One region of the Desulfosoma sp. genome, then DNA from elsewhere that is predicted to be linked to it. Evidence: riboswitches for the same ligand, from Rfam matches in the RefSeq annotation. Region 1 holds a riboswitch; each other region holds the start of a gene.

Region 1 (4,208 bases):
TCTGCGTGTCCACACCGCTGTGATACGCCGCCGTGTCCCCGAGAGCCAGAAGATCCATTTCTCGAGCATAAGCGAAAACAACCCAGGAACCTGCCCCCATGTAGGGAAGCACCGCCAGCACATGGCGCCAGCTTCGCCCCGAGAGACTCCCCATGATCCAAAACACAATGGCGGAAAGGGATTCCTCGTGAAGGCTTTTCAAAAGACTGATGCCGGCTGAAAGAAACGTGGACACGATAATCCCCGCCAGCACCAGCGTCGTGGGATGCATTCGGCCTTGCAGACGCCCCAGAACCATGGCGAGGCTCAGAGCCCCCACGGCGCCGGCAAAAGCGGCGGCGGGCAGCAGGCTCATGCCCGCCAGCTTCCACGACGCCCATCCGCCGAGAATGGTCAGAGACGCTCCGAAAGCCGCCCCGGTGGAAACGCCCAATGTGAAGGGATCCGCCAAAGGGTTCAGCAAAATGCCTTGATAGACGGTGCCCGAGAGGGCTAGGGCGGCGCCCACCACCAAAGCCAAAACGATGCGCGCCAAGCGCAAATGAAAAACGATGTAGTGGGCCGTGACGGCATCCTGTGCCGCCGGTGCGGATGTTGTGGAAAAGATCGAAGCGAGGAGGTGCCAGAGGGTGCCGGAATCGATGGCATAGGGTCCCAAGGTGAGGCAATAGACGGCCAGAGCCAGAACGGAAAGGACGGCCAAAATCCAAAAGAGACGCGAGCGCTCTCCTGGCCCCGAAGGCCTGGATCGGGCCGGCGGCGTCTTCGCCGAATTTTCGGGGGGGAAAGGGTGTGCTGCGTCAGGGGCTTCCACAAAATCCACAGGCTGTCCTCGATGCCTTACGTGGAACCACCGCCCTTTTTGACAATGAGCAGTGAAAGGTAATGGGGTTTGAGGTTTTCAAGAGCAGCGAAATCCTTTTCCACCACCTGGCCTTCCAGGCCGCAGCGGCTCACAAAACAGACGGAATCCTGAAGGCCTGATCGCCGAATCTGGTCCAGAATCTCCGGAAAATGCTTGTACGCTTTCATCAACACCACACTGTCGGAAAAGGGAAGAACCTGGGAAAGACGCCGGCCGCCCTTGGCCCCCGAAATGACCGTCAAAGTTTCTTCGGCTTCCGCCAAGACGACCCCGGCACAGGCGGCGGCTGCCTGGTAGGAGGTGATGCCCGGAACAATTTCCACGGGCACCTCGGAAAGCCGCTGTCGAATCGTTCGCCAAAGATAAATGAAGGTGCTGAAGGTCATGGGATCGCCCAGGGTGACAAAAGCCACGTCCACACCGCTCTCGAGCCGAGCCGCCACGGTATCGCAATTGGCCCGCCAGGCGCTTTCCAGGCGGTTTTTGTCAAAGGTCATGGGGAAGTCCAGCGAGTGGACGGGAATCCCCTTGGGCAGATGGCGCCGGACGATGTCCAAAGCCAGGCTGTAATCGTTGGAGGATGAAGAGGCGGCGAACACATGGCCCACACGGCCGAGAACCTTCACCGCTTTCAGGGTCAGCAAGTCCGGATCTCCGGGACCCACACCGATGCCGTAGAGCGTACCCAGCATGCACCTGTTCCTTTCCTATGCCGTAATGTGGGGTCATGCAGGCCCCAGGCCATAGGCCAATTCCAGCAGCGCGTGCAGAACAGCCACAGCCACGGGGCTGCCGCCTTTTCGGCCCAGCACCGTGATGGATGGCACGGCCTGAAACTGCCACAGGGCTTCCTTGGCGGTGTCGGCTTGGACAAAACCTACGGGCACTCCCACCACGAGCGCCGGCCGAATCCGTTCGTCATGCATGATTCTGAGGGTTTCCAAAAGTGCCGTCGGCGCATTACCCACGGCGACGATGATTCCGTTCAGGGTCGTGCCCAAACGGCGAAAGGCGGCCGCGGATCGCGTCAGCCCCTCTTTTTCCGCCGTCTCGCGCACGCCGGCTTGGGACGCCGGCACTACCACGGCATTGCCGAACCATTGCAGCCGCGTGGGAGATAGGCCTACCTGGACCATGCGCGTGTCCACAACAATGGCGGCGCCTTGGCGCAAGGCCGCGCAACCCGCCTTGACAGCCAGCGGATGAATGCGAATGAGCCGAGCGAATTCTAAATCGCCCGTTGTGTGAATGACACGGCGCACAATGGACCACTGGTCCGGAGGAAAGTCGTGGGGACCCATTTCCGCGTCGATGATGCAAAAACTCTGTTCTTCGATGGTCTTTCCCGCCGAAACAAGCGGTGTGGCTGCGCCGTCGAAGGCACGTTCCTGTGTTTTCATGCGCTACTCCACGGTGAACAAAAAAAATCCTTGAAACGTCACCGTTCCAAGGATTGCACCCTTTTTCTTCATCCCAAGGATCACTCAAAGACCTTTTCCTCGAAGTCTTGGAGCGTCGAAGAGCCCTTTGCCATCGGGGTCTCTTTCGTGACGGAATGCAGGCAGGTCTTCTGGCTCACGGATCTTCCTACAGGCCGCCCTTCCCGTCCCATGCCCATGGAACAGTGGGTTCATCGGCCTTCGTCCCCGTTCACAGCGGCGGGACCGCGACGGAATCGCACCGTCTTCCCTTTTAAACCCGCGTTGGAGTACCTGATTCCCATTGCCGTGTCAAAGAACGGCGACCCTTGATAAGGCGTCAGCTTTCCATACCGCAATACCGCGGCCGGGTCAACAGAAGCGTGGCCGCGATTCTTTCACCCGATTCCCCTCGAAGGGAGCGGCTTTTATCGGTGCGCACATTGCCCGGACGACCTGGAGGTCGTTCCCTTCAATGCCAGAGGGGCTCTCTTGCGGAGGGACCGGGTTTCTCGATCAACGTGGCCCGCCGCCCTGCTTGCGGGAGGGCTCTTGCGAAGGGATCGGCTCGTGCCGCTCCACATATTCTGCGGACAGCCGCGAGGGTGTGCTCCAATGCCCGGGCACCGCCCATCCTTCAGCGCGGAGGGACCGTGTCCTCGCGGTCCGCACATTTTCCGGACGCGCAGGCGGGCGTCCCTTCGGTTGAGGGAGCGTGCCCCTTCAATTTCCTTAGAGGGGCCTTTTCTTTGGGGTGTGTGAGCTGGCGGACGCGCAGGAGCGCGTCCCTTCGAAAATGTGGGCGCGCGCATGCTCGATGTGGACACAAAAATCTTCACGCGGCGTTTCGAAGCGCCTCCTAGGTTGCTTCTTCCTTGTCCAACCGGATGATGCCCGCCTTTTTGAGAGCCGCCACACCGCCCTGAACATTCACGGCGTTTTTCACGCCAGCGGCTCGAAGCTGCAGCAAGGCTTCATAAGATCGCACGCCGGAGTTACACACCACAAACAAGCGCTTGTCCTTAGGGATGGCTTCCAGGCTTTGGGCCAGGGTTTCCTGAGGCACATTAATCCATCGGTCGCCGTAGGCCTTAACGAAGGGGGCGGCATTGCGAGGACCGCGCACATCCAAACAGAGCGCATCCTCTTGGGCTTCGAGCAGGAAGCACTGTTCAAAGTCGTCGGGGTCGGCGGTCACGTTGTGGCCGTCCAAAATGTTTTCCGCGGTGTTTCCAAGGGCGTTGACAATGTCCATGGCCGCGGCAAAGGGCGGCGTATAGGCCACTTCCAGGTTGGACAGGTCTTCCAGGGTGCCTCGGCGCGCCAGCAGGGCGGCCACGGCGTTGATGCGGCCCACGAGAGCGTCTCCGTTTCGGCTGACCCCTTGAATGCCGAGCAGCCTGCGGGTTTTGCGGTCCACGACCAGGGCCAGGGTCATAAGGTCCTGAGTGGGATAAAAGTGGGCTCGGTCGGCTTGGATCACCAGGGCTTGCACGGCGTCAAAGCCTTCCGCAGAAGCCGCCTTTCGCGTCAGCCCTGCGGCGGCCACAGCCACATCAAAGATCTTGACGGCAAAGGAGCCGACGGATCCTTCAAATGTGGCATGTCCTCCGGCAATGTTGGTGCCGATGATGCGCCCTTGCCGGTTGGCCAAAGAGCCTTGAGGAAAATGGAAAGGCTTTCCCGTGATGAGGTGCGTCACTTCAATGCAGTCCCCCCCGGCGTAGATCCATGGATCCGACGTCTGCAGGCGCCGATTGACCACAATGGCCCCTCGAGGCGAGACCAGCAGTCCGGCCTGTTGGGCCAGCCGCCCATTGGGCCTTACTCCAACGGCGGTGATGACCAGATCCGCCTCCAGGTCCCTCTTGTCGGTGCATACGGTCACCGAGGCACCGTTTCCACCGGAGCGGATTTCTCGAACT
Region 2 (4,208 bases), on a different contig from region 1:
GCGATTCTTGCCGCGGTCAATGAAAGAGGAATTCCTGTGATCAGCTTCACGGAAAAACGCCGCGTCACCTCCCAAACCCCTTTTCTTTTGCACGCCTTCTTGGATCACCAGGACATGATCGCGGCGCTGCTCACCTATTGTCGAAACGCTCTAGGGTTTCAAAACTTCGGCGTGCTTTACCCGGAGGAACCCTACGGCCGCGCTCTGAGAGAGATCTTTCTCCGCACGGTTCAAGAGCTTGACGGAAAAGTCGTGGTGGATACGCCCTACACTCCGGGCATGACCGATTTCAAAGGTCCCATTCACACTCTCGCGCACCACGTGCCAAAGGGATCCGGAGCCGAGGTTTCCGACACACCCTTGGATGCTCTCTTCATTCCCGACGCCGCCGAAACCATTGCCCTGATCGCTCCGCAGCTGCCTTATTACAACGTGGTAGGCGTGACGCTTCTGGGCACAAATCTTTGGGAAGAAAAGTCCCTGCTGTCCGCCGGCGGCGTTTATCTGGAAGGCGCTCTGTTTCCATCAGCCTTCCAGCACGAGACTTCCCGCATGGGGGATTCCTTTCAGGACGCCTTTACACGAGACTATCGGGAAACATACGGAGAAGAACCCGACTTTTTGGCCGCTCAAGGCTACACGGCAACCTTGCTGGCACTCCAGGCTCGAGAACAAACGCTCAAAGAGGGCCAGGTCGATCGCCTGCGCTTTCGACAATGGCTCCTTCGAGTGGAACTGCCCACGGGACCTCTCGGCCCTGTTCGGTTCGCTCCGGACGGCCACATGGAACGCCAGTATCCCATTCTTCAAATCAAGGGCGGGGCGGTGGTGCGGGTGGACCAATAGGCCATGACCACACCACACTCCATGTCGCCGTGGCCGCTTCAATGGCCGGTGTCCGTGACGCCGGCTTCTTCAAAGGTCTTGATATCCCGAAGGACGCGTGCCGAAGCTTCCACCAGGCTCATGGCCAAGGCCGCCCCCGTGCCTTCTCCCAGTCGCATGGACAGGTCCAACAGGGGGGGGCGTTCCAAAAGCTCGATCATGGCTTGGTGGCCCACTTCCTGACTGCGGTGTGAGACGAAAAGGTAATCCTTGGCGAAAGGAGCCAGCTGGCAGGCAATCAAAGCTCCTGCCGTAGCAATGAAGCCATCGCAGACCACGGGCACACGCACGGCCGCGGCTCCAAGAACCGCTCCGGCAAGCCCGGCGATTTCGTAGCCACCCACTTTCGCCAGAACATCCACCGGATCTGTGGGATTCGGGCGGTTGACGGCCAAAGCCTTTTCCACGGCCCGCACCTTGCGGCACCAGGCGGCATCGTCAATGCCGGTCCCTCGGCCCGTAAGGTCCTTAACTGGCTTGGTGCTCAAGGCCGCCACAATGGCCGTGGACGGTGTCGTGTTCGCGATGCCCATGTCTCCTGTCCCCACAAGTTGAAAGCCTTCCTCCTGAACGGCAGCCATCACAAGGTGAGCCCCTTCTACAAGGCCACGGACGGCCTCGTGCCGCTCCATGGCCGCCCCTTGGGTCATGTTGCGGGTCCCTTTGCCGATCTTTCGCCGAATGACGGCCCAGTCCTCCGGAAGATCGGCCGCCACGCCGAAATCCACCACGCGCACCTCAGCTCCCACATGGTCTGCCAGGACATTGATCGACGCCCAGCCATTGAGAAAACTCCAAACCATCTGAGCTGTAACTTCCTGCGGGTACGCGCTGACACCCTCTTCAGCCACACCGTGATCTCCGGCCATGGTGAAAATGATTTTTCGGCTCACATTGGGCGTTAAACTCTTGCAAATGGCCCCCAGTCGAGCGGCCATCTCTTCCAGCCGCCCCAAAGAGCCTCTCGGGCGGATTTGCGATCGAAGTCTTTCCCAGGCAAGCTTTTCCCAATGGGAATCCACCGGCTCAATGCTCTCAAGAAGGCTTTGAAGCTCTTTCTCCATGAACATGACGCTCCTCTCGTGGTTTAATGCTTTCCCAACAAAAAAGCCTTCGTGGTCCCACGACCTCGAAGGCTCACCCTAGGCACGGGTCAACTTTCGGTCCGCTCAACGTCCGGGTGGCAGGTCTTCTGACTCGCGGATCCCTTGCCTCTTCGGGCCTTCCCATTTCCCACGCGGAAACAGTGGCTCTGCTCCGAAGGCATCCCCGCTTACAGCGCCGGCCCAGCGTAGCGGCTTTGCACCGCCTTCCCTATTCTCCCCGCATGCTCTTCAGGGCACCACCCCGGACCGCACCCAATGATAGCTTCGTAAACGACGGTTGCTGTCGCTCCTTTCTTGCTTCTTCAGGTCAAGTCTCGCCCACGCACCATTTTTCAAGCAGGTTTTTCCTACCTGCATCAACTTCATTTGTTCAGGCGGACCCCCATCCGTCCGATGCCATGACGCAACATGCGCGGCTCCAGCAGCCTCCCCTAGCCGCTATGCCTGCCTGTCTAAAAAAGCTCAGGCTTTATTCCGCAACGATCCCGCACGGCCCTGTCCTCTTTCGCCCATGGCGCCCCTCCCGCACGTTGCCCGCAGGCACAAACTCTCAGAGCATGACCACGAATGGCTTTTCTTGGCCTTCCTGCGGGTTCCATTGTCCCAGAAGAAGGACCGCTTCCCAGCGCTCCGCCAAATGGCGCAAGCGCCGCAGGGTGTCCTTTTCCATGCCCGCGCTTCGATCCCCAATCCCCATAGTGGGATCAGCCCCTGCAGGTCTGCGCGATCGGGGACGGCCAAAAACCCGCCCCTTCAAGAACAAGGGCCTGCATATCGTCCACGCGAGCGCCGGAACCCTCGGGCCGCATGTTCGGCCCCGCTCTCAAGCTTTCTTAGATGTTCGGCGCAGGAGCTTCAGTGCCTTTTTTGTCTCCATCACGGGCACCACCTCTGCAACCCCCAAATCGGTCCACTGAAAGACCGCAGCCGCCAGGTGCGCTTCGTCTTCGGCTTCGAAAAGCCGAAACACGCGATGCCCCGTCACATCGAACCATTCCCCCTTCAGGGCCGTTCCCGGCACTTCGGGAAGCTGTTCCGTGCGCTCGATGACGCGGTCGCGATCTTCCGGAGTGTAGCTGAAGATGGCCATAAACAGCATAACGCGCCTCCTTGTGTGAGCTCCCGCCCTGTCAACCTTTTCGATCTTTATACTCCAAGGCGTTCATCGTCTGTCAAGGGACGATTTCGCGCCCGAAAAGCCTTGACACTTTCAAGACCAGCTCACTACAACGGCTGCCGTGAATGGAATCACAATCTCAACCTGCATAACAGAAAGGAGGTGACACGGTGAGAGGTAAGCATTGGTTCGTCCCGTCGGTTTGCATCGCAGCGGCTCTGTTTGTGGGAGCCCTCATTGCCGTGGCGGCAGATGCCCCGGATGTCATCACCATGAACTCAACCCTGTGGCCCAGCCACACCAAAGCCAATGTGCAGTTCACGCACAAGAAGCACGCCGAAGAGTATAAGATCGCGTGTACCGAGTGCCATCACAAATACGAGGGCGGCAAGAACGTGTGGAAGCAGGGAGATCCTGTACAGAAGTGCCAGGAGTGCCACAACGAGCCGACCATTGAAGGCGAAAAGAAGCTGCCTCCGGAACAACAAAAGCTGAACTTGAAACTGGCCATGCACACCAATTGCCAGGAGTGCCACAAGAAGCTGAAAGCTCAGAATCCTCAAACCGCCGCTCCGACCACGTGCGTGCAGTGTCATCCCAAAAAGGAAGGGCAAAGCTAGGAAAGCCTTTCCGGCGACATGTGACGCCTAACCCTCTCCGCCGACCCTTTACGGGGGGAGGGTTTTCTGTCGGAATCTACCCTGGCAGCCGCAGGTCGTAGCCAAAGAAAAAAACCCGAGAGATGCTTCATCTCCCGGGTCTTTGAACTTGAGCCTGCTTCAGAACGCTTTAGGAGGAAAGGATAAAGCCACCGAAACGGCCATCGCGCCTCGCTGCTCCGATCTCGCTTTATGCCGAAGGTCCAGCCCCCCCCTTCAAGGGTACGGGCAGCAAAGGATTTTGACCCTTAGCCGAAAAACCCCTTGAACCCGTTCTCGGACACAATCTGGAGAAGAAATCAGCGGCGCCTTAGACTTCTTCCACCGTAATGGCGTCGTTTTCGCAAACTTCCACGCAGCTTTCACAGCCGAGGCATTCGTCTTCATTGACGGGCTCGGCCTTACCATCCACGAGTTCGTAGACGTCCACGGGGCACACAT
Region 3 (4,208 bases), on a different contig from region 1:
GCCAGCTTTTCCTTTGTGGAAAGGGCACCGGCTTCGTGCTCTGTGGAGGTGGTCTGGCCTTCGTGGCCGGAGTGCGGCCTGTGTTCCTCTTCATGCCCATGGTGATGCGGGGCTTGCGCGCAGTGATCGTGGTTCTGTTCAAAATTTGCCGACTCGTAGCGGTGGCCCATGCTCGTCCTCCATGCTTGTGCAATCATTTCATGTCTGTGGTGTGAACCCAAAAGACGGCACCGATCTCCACAGGTTTGGGTTTGCCGTCCTTTTTGAGCTTCCAGGAAGCGTCGCTGAGCGCGGCAAAGCCCCACCATCCCGCGCGAGGCATAGCGTAGGTGAACACACCGTTGCCGTCGGCCTTGACCACTTGGGTCACAAACGGATCGGAGGGGGCCGCTACCTTGGAAGGATTATCCGGCGACTCATTCAGGTATTCCACTTCCACTTCCGCATAGGGGACGGGCTTTCCTTTGAGAAGCACACGGCCGGAAAAGACGTTGCCGGTCCACAGGCCATAGGGGCGTGTCAGCGGCACGATTTCGGTCTCCAGCCCGACAGGTTCGTCCCAGCCCTCTTCCAACCCAAGGGCCTGGACGCATACCTTCGTGTAATGCACAATAAACTTGTCTTCGGCAGGTTCCCAGTAGGGACTCGGTTCCATGTAGAAGATATAATTTCCGGGCTTGCGAATGGTATAAGAGGTTTCCCAATACGTGAAATTGTTGTCCTGATCGGCGCCGCGACCTTTGCGGGCCTCCAGGGATGCCGTCAGGTCCGTCTTTTGGCCCATGTGCAGAAAACCGAAACGTTTCGGCTTGACCATTTCCATATAGTGGCCTTCCATGGGATGCAGGAACTTGGCCTGCAGCGTAAGGGTTTTGGAATCTTCCGGGGTGACGATGTCGTCGGAAGGCAAGATGAGCCCAAAATGCGCCAAAGCGGAACCGGCAAGAAAGAGCCTGGTCACCAGGACAAACGTGAAGACAAGGACCATGACAACGGGACGATGTTTCATGACGACCTCCGTGACTTTGGGTGCTTTCACTGATGAAGGATAAAAGTTGTTGTGAGGTCTTCGTGACCGAAGGTTCATGAGGTGAGGGACGGAACCCCACAGGCTTAGTGGGCTGGTTCGAAAGGCTATAGCCTTCCCTTACGGAATCAACGTAAAGGAAAACGTGACCCGTGTCAAGACACTCAGAGATCAAAAAGCCCCTATAAGGATGGACGATGCGTCGAGAGCCACCTCGTGACAATCAGGCATGGGATAACAACCTTGTGGCCGACTACAGGGATGACTGTTGAGCGGGTTTTCTGGACGTAAGTTTACGTCTGAGATTTGTGCGACCCGGTCAGAGTTTTCGCTTTCTCATCACGGCGCAGCAAAGACCCAAGATGGAACGCGTGGTGGCCCACAACGGAGGAACCGTCCTGCAGGTTCGGGAAACGGAGGATGCCGTCGAAATGACCGTGGGCAGAGCCTCGGAAGGGTGATGTGCGTCGTCGTCATGTCGCGGGCTCAGCATCTTTCGGAGTAGCGACGAGCCCGTCTTTGAAAAGGCTGAGGATCTCGGCCGAAAATGCTTTCCGCGAATTCTTGCAGGTGGGGCGAATATTGGTGACGCACACGCCATCGCCGAAGTCGTGCAATGATTTTTCTGCGACGATTGAACTGCGAGGACGCGCTCTGCAGATTTTTCCGACGTGCAGGACCGCCTTCCACTGACGCCGGGAGCTTGCCCCGTTTTGGCCCCGCAAGGGCTGCCTACCGCCAGCCTGGGTGCTCGCGGATGCTGGAGAGACCGTCTCATCGAAAACATGGGAAAGAAAGTCCTTGACGCGGACACAAGAGCCCTTAAACACCATCTTCGAACGGCCTTCAGGGGGCTGCGTCGTTCATGGGCCTGCTCAGGCCGAGAAAAATTCCCTTGACAAAGTCGAGGTGACAGCGGTAGCAGAAAGCGGCAATTAACAAGAGCGATCAGGTGCTTGCTGCTTAAAAGGGAATCCCGTGGAAGTCGGGAGCGGTCCCGCCGCTGTGAACGGGGACGGCGCCTGCGACAAGGCCACTGACGCTGCCAAGGCGTCGGGAAGGTGTAGGCGCTCGGGTGATCCGTGAGCCAGAAGACCTGCCTGATCGTGGGGAAGCGCGGCACGGGCGGATGCTGCAGTGTTTCCCGCGTGAGGACCAAGCGAAACTGGGTGCAATCCTTAGAGCGGTCAGCTCTGAGGATTTTTTTTTGGGAAAAGGGCGGCCCACCCTTTTCCCGGCACCACCCTCCTCATCGTTCCATTCACCCTTTGACCGCCCGGGGTCATGTTCATGACCTCGGGCGCCCTGAAGACCGGAGGATCGAGATGAAAAGAGGCCTAATTGTTTATGTGACCGGAGGGGGAGAGCTCCACGAGGATAGTTGGGGTTCCTATGCGTGCATGGATCGGTTTGGCGCCCAAGCCATCGGAGTGGCCCGCTCGGAATTCGAGATTGCTGAAAACTGGTGGCGTATGATCACCCGAGGCATGCAGGAGATTGTTTGCGTTCGAGCTCAAGTGGACAGTGAACGCGGCATGTCCATCATCGGGGCACCCCTGCGTCTTTGCGGGTAAACTGCCTGGGTGAGAGGGCAAAGCCTGTGGCGCGGCGCACGGCCCATAATTGCGGCGTTGTATTATGCGGCGTTTGGAGGGAGTGCACGCGCCAGAAAGGCCGCAAGAGGTTCTTGTGACGGTTAAAAGGGGGTTGTACGTGAGGGTCTCCTTGATTGAAGCAAAGGGGAGGCCGCGCCTGGACCCATGTGTTGCGAGGCTCTAGTGAAAAGACATCGACTTTTTTCGAGCAGAGGGAGGTGGGATTCATGGTGGTGAAATCCGGAAACGTCATGAGGTGTCTTGTGAGATTTCTGGCAGTGGTGGCCATTATTTTGGGAAACATGGGAGTTGAAACAGCTATGGCAGAGCATGGATCCTCCGAAGTGGCAAAACCGGCCATTTTGGTGGTTGCCTTTGGAACGAGTGTGCCGGAAGCTCAAAAAGCCTACGATGTCATCGACCAACGCATCACCGCGGCGTTTCCCAAAGTGGAGAGGCGTTGGGCCTATACTTCCAGCATCATTCGCAAGAAACTTCGTGCGCAAGGCCGGTCCTTGGATGCTCCGGAAACGGCCCTGGCCAAGCTCATGGAGGACGGCTTCACACACGTGGCCGTTATGTCACTGCACGTCATCCCAGGAGCCGAATTTCACGATCTTTACATGAACGCCCGCTTGTTCGCGCAAATGGTGGGCGGCTTCAAAAAGGTTACCTTTGCCCGACCTTTGCTTTCGTCCGCCGAAGACATGACCCAAGTGGCTCGCGCCATGGCGGAAAGTGTGCCCTCGGAGCGAAAGCCCGATGAAGCGGTTGTGTATATGGGCCACGGCAGTGAGCACCATCCCGCCGATGTGGCTTACGTGGCCATGGATGCCTATTTTCGAAAACAAGACAGCAACATGTTTCTGGCCACCGTTGAAGGCTCTCCGTCCTTTGACGAGGTGCTTGCCGCTCTGGAAAGCCGCCGCGTGCGCAAAGTCTACCTTGTTCCCTTCATGGTCGTGGCCGGCGACCACGCCCGCAACGACATGGCCGGAAAGGATGCCGACAGCTGGAAGTCTCAGCTAGAAGCCAAGGGCATCCAGGCGGTTCCAGTCTTTCGCGGCATGGGAGAAATTGCGGCTGTGGTCGACATCTGGATCCGTCACCTGCAATCGGCCATGGAGGATTTGGGAATGCCGTAACTGCATGGCACATCCGCCACACATTTGCCGCAGACATCCACCAGGGGAAGATCCTTAAAACGGCGGTCGTTTTCCAATAGCTGGGCGTAGCAACGGTGCCGGTCCAGCCCGTTGAAGGTGAGCGCTCCAAAGGTGCAGCGATGCACACATGCCGTGCACGCATGGCCCGATTTGACCAGGCAGTATTCCACGGTGGGGCGTGGCGTCGGTTCCATGGGTTTGGCCGTCACCAGGCTGCCCAATCGGCCGCAGGCCCCCTGATGGGTGATGAGCTGGTGATGGATGCCGAAGGTTCCCAATCCGGCAATGTAGCCCAGATGCTTGTGGGACCATCGGCTGAGAAGGCGTTTTTCATCGAAATTGTGGGTCGCCGGTGTGACAACGCTTTCATAGCCTTCCTGCGCTAGGTGATGCTTAAGGGCTTCGCAGATTTCGGCGATC
Region 4 (4,208 bases), on a different contig from region 1:
GGCTGGAGGAGCGCCGCAAGGCGCGAGAAGGAACCGCAACTTGCGGCGCTCCTACTGAAGGTGTTGTTGCGAACAGGCTCCAGTAACAGCCCCGCCTCATGGGGCTTCTAAAATTTCATCGACGCTCCCAGCATAAACGCCGCACCCGGCGTGGAATATCCGAAAACCTGCTCATAGTCGGTATCCAAAATATTTGTTCCCTTGAGGAAAATCTCGAGGTCTTTCAAGGGGGCGTGCGCCGTCACTGCGTAGGAAAGAATGGCATCCAGGATGAAATAGTCGTCCAAAGTGACCCGCCTGGGTGCCATCCAATCCCTGTAGTCTGCATCATCCCGACTTCCCACGTAATGGCCGAGGAAGCGGCACCGTAGGTTTTTCCAGCGGTAGTCCACCCACCCGGAAGCGCCCACTTGAGGACGTCGCAAAAGCTTTTTGCCTTCCTGAAAGGCAATGGAATCTATCCCTCCGTCGTCTGTGACTTCCGTGTCCAGAAAGGTCATACTGACCCCGGCCATGAGGTTATCCCAAGCGCGACTTTCCAGTCCCCATTCCACACCACGGGTTTTCGCCGCTTGAATGTTGAAAAAGTTCGGCGTCCTTTCCGGGGGTGCGGGAAAAGGTGTGGGCACGTAGGCAATGAGGTCCTTGTAATGATTTTCGAAATAGGTGGCGAAGGCCTGCAGCCGCCCTCCCAGGCGCTGCGAAACCCCCACCTCCCAAGATGTGGCCTTTTCGGGGTCCAAGTCAGGGTTTCCCAACGTCCAGGAATCATTGGCGAAGTTTTCATAAAACGTGGGTTCCTTGATGCCTTTGGCCGCCGCCATCCGCAGCGTCGTCCCCGTCTCCTTGATCTCCAAAGCTGCCGCTCCTCGAGGCGTCACCTCGGTGCCGTAGGCGCTGTTGTCTTCTACACGAAAGCCGCCCACCACGTGCAGGCGTTCAAAAAGCGTCACCTGATCCTGAACATAGACGGCATTATTGGAGCGATCCGCACTCAGTTTCGTGGCATCGAAATAAAAGGTCTCTTGCCTGTAGCTTTCCTCATCCCGTTCATATCCTACAGTCAAAACCGAGGTAAAACGCGCTGCGGGCTGCCAGGTCAGATTGGCGTGATAGTCCAAGGTGGCACGTGCCTCATTATACCGTCCGAAAGAATCGGCATAATCGGTCGCCTCGTTGTAGGGGTCCAAATTGCGGCGCCGATTATTATGATAGCCCACACTCACGACATTTTCCCACCACGCCGTGCTCTGCACCTTGGCAGAAACACCTATGACAGCGTCCTGCTCCCTTTGGGTTTGATCCGGATCCAAAGGACTGTACCTGTCGCCGGAACTTTCTGTAGGATATTCATACCTGGCATCAGTGAGTCGGCCCGTGAAGGACAGCTCCCAATTGTCCTTGGGAAAGAAGTCCAAACGTGTGCTGGCGGTATTGTTCCAATAATCGTTATTGATGCGCAGTATTCCACCATCGTCGATTCGGCCGTAGGCGGCTGAATACCCGAAACGGTCGGTACCGCCCGAGACTCGCACGCTATGTTCCCCCATGTAACGTCCGCGATCCGATCGAAGACCATGGGCCGTGGAAAGCTCCACCGAGGCCGGGCCATAGCCTGACTTGGTGAAAATCTGAATGACGCCGCCAATGGCATCGGAGCCATAAAGGGCGCTTTGCGGCCCACGAACGATTTCTATGCGCTCGATATTGTCCGTGGTCAGGTTTTCCCAATAAAAATCGCCGCCGCCCAGGTTCACCTTGACTCCGTCGATGAGCACAAGGGTATAGTTGGGCTCACCGCCTCGAGGAAAGACCACCGTCTGCGATCCCCGAGACCCATATCGAACGGGCTGAAATCCGGCCACATCGCGTAGAAGCTCCGCTACATCGGAAGCCCGGCGCGCGCGAATGTCTTCTTCCGTGAGGACGACGGAAGAAATCCCTAGACTTTGTTGCGGCACGGCCGTTCGAGTCGCCGTCACCACCACATCGTGCGCCCTCCACAGGGGCTGTTCCGCCGCCAGCCCGGGAATGGCTAGAACCCAGCACACGAATAAGGCGACCGCCCCAAACACCTCGCTCCACGATGGCTTTCTTCCTCCCCAAACGGGCTCTTTAGTCTGCACAGATAACGGGCCGGACAAATTTGCCGCTTGAATGCAGAACATCCTCCAATGGGATCCTGCCAAGTGGTGCATACGTCTTGGAGTCATGAATTCACCCCTCCGCGGTTTGGGAAGGCGTCCAACACCCCGAAAAGAGCAGATCAAAAGCGCAGCCGGTGCGCGTGGCGCTTCGAGGCGGATTCGAACAGCCTTCCAGGCTTTGGTCGGTTTCCATGAGGGGGCCCGCGACCCCATGGTGCGGCATAAAAAAACCCGGGTCTCTGAGAAACCCGGGATCTCCCTTTTTCATCCGAGCGGACTCTTGGCCGTCATGCCCCGCTGGCCCGAGGGCACGGACGCGCGCGTCGCCCAGGCAGGTCTTCTGACTCTCGGATCATCCTACAAGCTGCGCCTTCCCACCCTAAGTCGCGAGGCAGTGGCTTCAATGCAGCCTTCGTTCCCGATCACAGCGGCGGGCCCGCTCCCGATTTTCACGGGATTCCCTTTTAAGCCGAAAAGCACCTGGACGGAGTTTCGTTATCAAGAAGCCCGCTGCGTGTCAAGTGCGGAAAACCACCAGAACCTCCTTAACCACGGTGCGCTCGAAGGAGGATATCCAGCAACGTCTCTCTCGTGGCCTTGGCGCCGCCCTGCGTGGCTCAACGAACGGACTATTCGAACGAGGTTTCCTCATTGCCGGACACCCAAGAGCCCTTCCTTTCATTGCCGGAGGTTCGCTCATCCGATTGGATTTGAAGGAACCGGTGGTCCGCACGTTCGCGCTCGCCCAGGAGCGTGTCTCACAATGGCTTGGCCGCGTCCTTTCGGCTTGAAGTTGTAGGAGCATTGCAAGGCGCGATCAGCCATCGCGGCTTACAACGCTCCCACTGAAAGTGTTTTCGAACAGCCTTCCAAGGGACCCTCCACTGAAAGTAAGAACAAGCAATACCTCGATCCGGAGACAAGAACTGACAAGGCATTCTACGACATCCCCCCAAAGCCCTCAGCCAAAACCGTAGCATTACACGTTCAAAGCCCTTTATCAGGGAGGCGCTGTGGTGTCACCAGGTTGTGGTGGTCTTCAAGGTGACGCACCGAATGCCGAAGGGCATGTCATTGGGCGCGCATGCTGCAGTCAGCCGCAATTCCATAGGCACCTCGTGCCGCTTAGGCAATATAATGCCCTGCACAAGGGTTTTCGAGGCCTTGGAAGCTCGTTCTCTCCACTGGGCGATGGCGGCCTCATGGCCGCCTTTGTTTTTTTGTCGAGAAGCCCGCGGATTCAGCAAGAAATTCTGCTGTCACACCCATCACGACGGGATAGCACCAAAAGTGTGCTCAGGGCCGGGAAAAACCCCTTTTTCCACCTCGTCACGGTATCGGATGACCGCCTCCATGATCCTCTGGCCCAGGGCGTCGTATTGTTTCACAAAACGCGGAACGAACCGATCGAAAAGGCCCACCAGATCGTGAATCACCAAAACTTGGCCGTCACAGGCCCGTCCGGCCCCGATCCCGATGGTGGGAATGGGCACTGCTTCCGTGATGCGCTGGGCCACGGATGCCGGAATGGCTTCCAGAACCAGGCTGAAACAGCCGGCTTCAGAGAGGGCCAGAGCGTCCTCCAAAAGTTTGTTAACCGCTTCCTGGTCTTTTCCTTGCACCTTGAAACCGCCCAGTTTCGCGATGCTCTGTGGGGTCAAGCCCAGATGTCCCTGAACCGGAATACCTGCTTCCACAATGGCGCGCACCTGCTGCAACACCGAGGCCCCGCCTTCCAGCTTGACAGCCTGAGCCCGCCCTTCTTTGAGAAAACGCCCGGCGTTTTCCACAGCCTGGGCAACACTGACCTGGTATGACAGGAAAGGCATGTCTCCGATGACCAAGGCTCGCTGCGTACCACGAGCCACCGCGCGCGTATGGTGCAGCATCTCCTCCATGGTCACCGAAAGCGTGTCCTCATGGCCCAGCATGACCATGGCCAAAGAATCACCCACAAGGATCATGTCCACCCCCGCGCGATCCACCCACCGAGCCGTGCAGTAGTCATAGGCGGTGAGCATGGTCAGCTTGCGCCGGCCTTTGGCCCCCATGACCGCTGGA

Evidence for each region. Region 1 has a riboswitch for cobalamin ahead of ACUVSA_RS12460 (precorrin-8X methylmutase). Riboswitches for the same ligand answer to the same signal wherever they lie in the genome.
Region 2: linked by a shared signal. The riboswitch ahead of cobT (nicotinate-nucleotide--dimethylbenzimidazole phosphoribosyltransferase) and the one ahead of ACUVSA_RS12460 (precorrin-8X methylmutase) in region 1 are both predicted to bind cobalamin.
Region 3: linked by a shared signal. The riboswitch ahead of ACUVSA_RS13270 (hypothetical protein) and the one ahead of ACUVSA_RS12460 (precorrin-8X methylmutase) in region 1 are both predicted to bind cobalamin.
Region 4: linked by a shared signal. The riboswitch ahead of ACUVSA_RS01290 (TonB-dependent receptor plug domain-containing protein) and the one ahead of ACUVSA_RS12460 (precorrin-8X methylmutase) in region 1 are both predicted to bind cobalamin.

What each region holds. Positions count from the first base shown of each region.
Region 1 covers NZ_JBRAHS010000020.1:33,367-37,574, reverse strand. Annotated here, with positions in the region: gene ACUVSA_RS12470 (FecCD family ABC transporter permease) at 1-823, opposite strand, end outside; gene cobI (precorrin-2 C(20)-methyltransferase) at 841-1,557, opposite strand; gene ACUVSA_RS12460 (precorrin-8X methylmutase) at 1,591-2,265, opposite strand; cobalamin riboswitch at 2,409-2,596, opposite strand; gene ACUVSA_RS12455 (FAD-dependent oxidoreductase) at 3,143-4,208, opposite strand, start outside.
Region 2 covers NZ_JBRAHS010000001.1:130,418-134,625, forward strand. Annotated here, with positions in the region: gene ACUVSA_RS00600 (penicillin-binding protein activator) at 1-846, shown strand, start outside; gene cobT (nicotinate-nucleotide--dimethylbenzimidazole phosphoribosyltransferase) at 885-1,949, opposite strand; cobalamin riboswitch at 2,052-2,247, opposite strand; gene ACUVSA_RS00610 (hypothetical protein) at 2,542-2,688, opposite strand; gene ACUVSA_RS00615 (DUF3303 domain-containing protein) at 2,815-3,090, opposite strand; gene ACUVSA_RS00620 (cytochrome c3 family protein) at 3,279-3,728, shown strand; gene ACUVSA_RS00625 (ferredoxin) at 4,078-4,208, opposite strand, start outside.
Region 3 covers NZ_JBRAHS010000024.1:10,254-14,461, forward strand. Annotated here, with positions in the region: gene ACUVSA_RS13260 (hypothetical protein) at 1-170, opposite strand, end outside; gene ACUVSA_RS13265 (DUF4198 domain-containing protein) at 194-1,009, opposite strand; cobalamin riboswitch at 1,961-2,145, shown strand; gene ACUVSA_RS13270 (hypothetical protein) at 2,353-2,601, shown strand; gene ACUVSA_RS13275 (sirohydrochlorin cobaltochelatase) at 2,886-3,767, shown strand; gene ACUVSA_RS13280 (epoxyqueuosine reductase) at 3,728-4,208, opposite strand, start outside.
Region 4 covers NZ_JBRAHS010000001.1:275,606-279,813, forward strand. Annotated here, with positions in the region: gene ACUVSA_RS01290 (TonB-dependent receptor plug domain-containing protein) at 108-2,075, opposite strand; cobalamin riboswitch at 2,461-2,646, opposite strand; gene panB (3-methyl-2-oxobutanoate hydroxymethyltransferase) at 3,416-4,208, opposite strand, start outside.